One region of the Bacillus pumilus genome, then DNA from elsewhere that is predicted to be linked to it. Evidence: riboswitches for the same ligand, from Rfam matches in the RefSeq annotation. Region 1 holds a riboswitch; the other holds the start of a gene.

Evidence for each region. Region 1 has a riboswitch for S-adenosylmethionine ahead of mtnK (S-methyl-5-thioribose kinase). Riboswitches for the same ligand answer to the same signal wherever they lie in the genome.
Region 2: another riboswitch for S-adenosylmethionine. It lies ahead of CKW02_RS18885 (sugar ABC transporter substrate-binding protein); the one in region 1 lies ahead of mtnK (S-methyl-5-thioribose kinase).

Annotation. Positions count from the first base shown of each region.
Region 1 covers NZ_LT906438.1:1,316,078-1,319,499, forward strand. The annotation lists gene mtnA (S-methyl-5-thioribose-1-phosphate isomerase) at 1-709, opposite strand, end outside; gene mtnK (S-methyl-5-thioribose kinase) at 716-1,909, opposite strand; SAM riboswitch class I at 1,989-2,147, opposite strand; gene CKW02_RS06610 (pyridoxal phosphate-dependent aminotransferase) at 2,313-3,422, shown strand, end outside.
Region 2 covers NZ_LT906438.1:3,605,219-3,608,640, reverse strand. The annotation lists gene CKW02_RS18890 (right-handed parallel beta-helix repeat-containing protein) at 1-1,075, shown strand, start outside; SAM riboswitch class I at 1,192-1,301, shown strand; gene CKW02_RS18885 (sugar ABC transporter substrate-binding protein) at 1,470-2,588, shown strand; gene CKW02_RS18880 (sugar ABC transporter ATP-binding protein) at 2,658-3,422, shown strand, end outside.

The sequences.
Region 1 (3,422 bases):
CAATGACTGCAGAAATTTGTTTTTCTTTCATCGTATGGGCTGCCATGTTATCTGTAATGAGCGTCACATCTACGCCGCCTTGCATGAGTTCCCATGTTGTCAGCCTAGCCCCTTGGAGAACAGGGCGTGTTTCACAGGCATAAATGTGAAGGTCGAGATTTTTCTTTTTGGCTAAATAAAATGGAGCAAGGGCTGTTCCGTACCGGCTCGTGGCGATGGAGCCTGCATTGCAAATGGTCATAATCCGATCACCCGATTTAAAGAGCTGGAGTGCATTTTGACCGATTTGTCTGCATGTTTCTTCATCTTCAATTTGAATTTGAATGGCCTCATGGACAAGATCTGTTTTGGCTGCATTGACCGAAGCTGCACGATCAATGCGCTGCAACAATCGCTCTAATGCCCAGGCTAGATTCACAGCGGTTGGACGAGCACTGTTTAAATATTCTTTTATCTGAATGACTTCTTGTCTAAACACATCAATTTCTTCTGTCTCAATGTCTTGGGCACTGAGCGCCAGTCCAAAAGCTGCTGTAATGCCAATGGCAGGTGCTCCCCGCACTTTTAACGTGACAATGGCATCATACACGTCTTCTTTTGTATATAGATGCTCAAACACAGTTTCTGCCGGTAATTTTTGCTGATTCAAAATGTTAATATAGTTTTCTTCCCATTCGACAGAACGGGGGACTTCAAATTCTTTAGACAAAACCCGTCACTCCTTTACAGATTGCTGGAATAATGCGACGAGGTCAGACGCTGTTTCCACTGCATGATATTGTTTGATGAATGTTTTTCCGAGCGTAAGTGCTGCTTTTTTCTGCTGAATCCGTTTAGATGGTGATGGAATCGCATCGAGATCAGCGGCATGAGCAAGGCCAATCGTTCGGCGGACAAGTTCACAGCCCGCAAAGCCTGTCGCTTCTTTTAAAATACGGTCAAAGGTTGTTTCTAAAAAACTGTCTGATACACTAAACGCTTCAATGCTGTCTTCTTTCCAAGCTTTTGCGAACACTTCTTTGAAGGTTGCCCATACATTGACGACATGGTCAAAAAGGTGCTGCTGATCGTGTTCATTCTCACGAGACAAAGCATTTAGGAACAGGTTAGCGATAAAGTGACCGATATCGAATCCGAAGGGACCATAAAAAGCGAATTCTGGATCAATGATCTTTGTTTCCGTCTCACTTGCAAAAATACTGCCTGTATGAAGATCTCCATGAACAAGTGTTTCGGCAGATGTCAGGAAAATACGCTTCAATTCAGCTGCTTTTGCCTGCACTTCAAGATCTGCCCAAAGCGCTTCGGCAGCTTCTCTTAATTCTTCTTCGAAATCATTTGTGCCGCTATCAAAGAAAGGATCTGTGAAGACGAGCTTTTCGGTAATGTCACAAAGGTCCGGATTCGTAAATTGCTTCACAAATTGTTTTTTAATTTTAGGATTTGTGGCAAAGTCAGAAGTGTAAAAAAGTGTTTTTCCTAAAAATTCTCCGACATGATCGGATAAATGCGGATATTGTTTTCCGGCAATTAGCCCTTTTCTGACGATTTCGAGGTGTGATAGATCCTCCATTGCCGTCACAGCAAGAGCTGTATCTGAATAATAGACTGCTGGTACGAGGTGCGGTGTATACTCTGACTGCTTGATCAGGGCAGTACTTTCGATTCTCGCACGGTCTAATGTAAGCGGCCAGCTCTCTCCGACCACCTTGGCGTAGGGCAGTGCCTGCTTGATGATCAAACCTTTTTCTTGTTTATGATCAAAAATATGAAAGACGTAATTTAAATTCCCGTCCCCGATTTCCGTACATGTCAAATGACTACTTTCTTGGATCAAGCCAAGTCTAATTGCGAGTGCAACTGCCGAGCTTTCTGTTAATTCTTCATATGATGCCGTAAGTGTAACCAATTGCTTCCCCTCCAAATCATATAAAAAAGCCTCTTTCTCCTGAGAGAAAGAGGCTTGATGGCGTGTATGCTCAAAGCCTCTCTTATCTCTCAGCACATACGTCTGATGGAATTAGCACCGTGCCCTATAAGACAATTGTCTTGGCGCTTACTTGCTGCGCCCCACTTCACAGTGGTATTAACGGTCGGTTGCTGTTGGGGTCAAAAGGCCAAATCCCTCGCCCAACTCTCGATAAGAGAAATCAATATGTCATTGTCTCGTGTCTGTTTGCATTTCTTAATTCAAGATATTATCAGAGCTGCGCTTCACATGTCAATCCTTTTTCAAAATTGCTTTACAATTCGTAAAACAATCCATTACAGTATTTGTATTGCTACGTAACTTGAATAGAAGGTGAAGAAAAATGGAATTCCAGCAATCAGATGTATTGAAACAATTACCGACACAATTTTTTGCATCCCTTGTCCAAAAGGTCCAGAAAAAGGTGCAGGAAGGCGCAGATATTATTAATTTAGGGCAGGGAAATCCTGACCAGCCAACTCCCGCGCACATTGTAAAAGCCATGCAGGAAGCGGTATTAAAACCTGAAAATCATCAATACTCGTCATTCCGCGGAACAGCGAAATTAAAAAAGGCTGCCGCTGCCTTTTATGAAAGAGAATATGGTGTCACGCTTGATCCGATGACGGAAATTGCGATTTTATTTGGCGGGAAAGCAGGGCTTGTTGAGCTGCCGCAATGCCTGCTGAATCCGGGTGATACGCTCCTTGTTCCAGACCCAGGTTATCCTGATTATTGGTCAGGTGCTGTGCTTGCTGGAGCTCAGATGGTGACGATGCCGCTTCTTGAACAAAATGATTTTTTACCTGACTATGACAGGTTGCCTGAGGATGTTAAGGAAAAAGCAAAGTTGATGTATTTAAATTATCCCAACAATCCGACAGGTGCCACGGCAAGCCGTTCATTTTTTGAAGAAACCGTTACATTCGCAAAAGATCACAAGCTCTGTGTTGTCCATGATTTTGCCTATGGCGGCATTGGGTTTGATGGGGAAAAGCCAATCAGCTTTTTGCAAACAGATGGAGCGAAAGAGACAGGAATTGAAATATACACATTGTCTAAAACGTATAATATGGCCGGCTGGAGAGTAGGTTTTGCAGCAGGAAATCCGTCTGTTATTGAAGCGATTGAGCTATATCAGGATCACCTGTTTGTTTCACTGTTCAAAGCCACTCAAGATGCGGCAGCGGAAGCTTTGTTAAGCGACCAAACGTGCGTACAGGTGCAAAATGATCGATATGAGAATCGGCGAAATGTGTGGATTGCTGCCTGCAAGGAGATTGGCTGGGAGGTCACTGCACCAAAGGGGTCGTTTTTTGCTTGGCTAAAGGTGCCAGAAGGATATTCATCTGAATCTTTTGCTGGCGTATTATTAGAGAAAGCACATGTGGTTGTGGCGCCGGGGAATGGGTTTGGTACTCACGGTGAAGGATACGTGAGAGTAGGACTTTTA
Region 2 (3,422 bases), 1.6 Mb from region 1:
TCTTGTCACGATCGATCAAAAAAGTTACATTACCCTCAAAGGTCTGACGGTGGGACATCTCAAGACGAATAAGGAAGATCTGACCCCAGTCGGTATTTTCATCAAAGGAAGCGGGAAAGGCGTCAAACTTCTCAACAACCGAGTGTATGACATTCAGACGACACACAAAAATGGGAATGCGCACGGTATTGCGGTCTATGGAACAAAAGCTCCTGCAGCCATTGAAGACATTGAAATCAAAGGAAACACTGTTGAAAAATTAAAGCTTGGCTTCAGTGAAGCGCTTGTGCTCAATGGGAACGTCAAAAAGTTCCGTGTGACACATAACACCGTCCGCCACACGGATAATATAGGCATTGATTTAATTGGTTTTGAGAACGTAGCACCTTCTAAAAAGTACGATCAAGTCAGAAATGGTGTCGTATCTAGAAACAAAGTGTATGAGATTACGAGTGTAGGAAATCCAGCCTATGGCAAAGACATCTCCGCTGGCGGAATTTATGTGGATGGCGGGAAGGACATTGTGATTGATCATAACATCACACATCACAATGACCTAGGGATTGAAGTCACAAGTGAACATAAAGGAAAAATGGCAGATCGTATTCGCATCGAACACAATCAAGTGTATTTGAACCGTTATACAGGCATTTCAATTGGCGGCTATGATAAAAAGCGAGGCGGAACAACAAATACGACGATCTCACATAATATTTTATACAAAAATGACACAGCCGGCTTAGAAGGCGGTCAATTGTTGATGCAATATCAAGCCGTGAACAATCGAATCACGAGCAATATCATGACAGCGAGTGCCTCGCATTATTTAGTCGTGAATCTTTATGGAGTAAATCAAAAGAATATCTTCCAGAAGAACGTATATGACGACCGCAAAGGTGCAAAAGCATCACAGTGGGTATGGCGCGGGAAATGGATGGAAGGCTACAAAACGTATCTCTCTAAAAGCGGTCAAGATAAAGGATCAGCACATCTCAATCCACAATTTATGAATGAGAAAAAATATGATTTTCGCCTGAAGAAGTCATCACCTGCTAAGAAAATCATCGGAAATTAAGCAAGTCTGAATCGCAAACTCATTGTTTTAAATTTTCAAAAAAATCATTGACATTGATGTGACATCACATTAAAGTAAAGAAGACATTTCAACGAAAACAAAATTTCATAACGGATCTCTTATCAAGAGAGGCAGAGGGACTGGCCCTATGACGCCCGGCAACCGTTTCTACTATAGAAATTGGTGCTAATTCCTGCAAAGCTGTTACAGCTTTGACAGATAAGAGAGGAAGAATCCCGATACATGTTTCATGCAACGGTGATCAAGCCTCTCTTTCCAAGAGAGGCTTTTTTTCGTCTCTTTTTCAAATGAAAGAACAGTTTACTGGCGTTTTCCCACATTTTTACCTAGTTTTCCGATGTGAAAAATAAAAACAACTTGAGGAGGAACAGCAATGAAGCGTAACTATTTTACATCTTGTCTTATATTATTAACGGTATTGACCGTCCTATTAACAGGCTGCGGCACTGGATCAAGTGCAGGCTCAAAGACAAATGCGAACGAAAAGGTCTCCTTTGACAATGTACCGAAGCGATTTGCAAAGGGACAGGGAGCAAAAATTAAAGTCATTCGTAAAATTGGAGGAGATGATCATACAGCGCAGTTTTTAGCTGGGACGAAGGCAGAAGGTGAAGCGCTTGGCTTTACGGTAGATGTCTACACCGCAAATGGAGATACAGCGAAGTTCCATGACGCGATCTCTCAGGCGCTGGAAGAAAATTATGATGGCTTTATCATCTCTCATGGGGACGACGAGGCGACCGTCGCTGACGTGAAAAAGATCACAGCGAAGGGTATTCCAGTCGTAGCGTTCGATTCAAATCCTAAGCTGAAGGACATCAAAGGGGTCACAGTGACGTCTCAAGATGACGAACAATTAGCGGAAAAATCACTAGACGCACTCGTGTCTGACTTTAAAGGAACAGCAAATATTGCGTACCTCTGGGTAGATGGATTCCCGCCAATGGTGAGACGGAACAAGGTCTATCAAGAAACGCTCAAACAACATGCAGGGATCAAGGAACTTGACCGCTTTGGTATTGCCTCCTCTGATACGTCTGTTCAAACACAAAATGCAGTGGCAGCGATGCTGAATAAATATCCAAAGGGCAAACTTGACGCTATTTTTGCTACGTGGGATGCCTTTGCCATTGGCGCAGCAAGAGCGCTAAAGGAAGCAGGAAGAACAGAAGTGAAGATTTATGGGATTGATGTGTCAAATGCGGATCTTCAAGAAATGACAGCAAAAGACAGTCCATGGAAGTACACAGCAGCGGTTGATCCGAAGCTCATTGGCGCAGTTGACGTGAGAATTCTTGCGAAGAAAATTGCGGGTGAGAAAACCCCGTCTTCCTATGACCTTGAGGCCTCTCTCATCTCACAAAAACAGCTTCAACAATCAGGAAAGGCCATCAATATGGTCAATCTTGCAGACGAAGTGAAGGGGTTCGGTTCATCTACTGCCTTTGAAGAAGATTGGATGAAGACCTTGAAGAAGCATTATTCAAAATAAACGCCGTGCACTCTCTTCTATAGAGGGTGTTTCGTTTTTCAGATGATGATCATGAGAAGGAGGACATCTATGACTTCGCCGTTAGTTTGTATGAAACATATTTCGATTGAATTCCCAGGAGTAAAAGCGTTAGATCAAGTGAATTTCACATTAAAAAAAGGGACAGTTCATGCACTGATTGGAGCGAATGGTGCTGGGAAGTCCACGTTAATGAAAGTTCTTTCTGGCGCTCATTCGCACTATGAAGGAAGCATCCAAATCAATGGTCAGGCGGCATCGATTCAAACCCCAAAGGATGCGGCCTCATATGGTGTGCAGACGGTTCATCAAGAAGTGGATACAGCTCTCGTTCCCTACTTAAGTGTTGGTGAGAATATGATGATGCATCAGATTGAGAAAAAAACATTTGTCGAATGGAAAGAGCTGCACCGTAAGGCAGCTCAACGATTAAAAGAACTGGACATCGACATCTCCACAAAACGCCTTGTAAGTGATCTGACCCTTGCGGAAAAACAGATGGTGCTCATCGCCAAAGCCGTTTCAATCAAATGTAGCATTTTAATTTTAGATGAACCAACAGCTCCGCTAAGTCATACAGAAACAAACAAATTATTTTCAATGATTGACCGGCTGAAACAGAATGGAACGGGCATTGTGTTTATCTCTCATCGCATGCCTGAAATTTTCACCATTTGTGATGAACTGACAGTGATGCGAAATGGAACCGATGTCGCAGCTCATCTTGTTCAAAATACAAATCCGCAGCAGATCATTGAAGAAATGCTAGGTGCGCCATTAGAGGAGCAATTCCCGCTCCGTACACCGTTGAAGGAT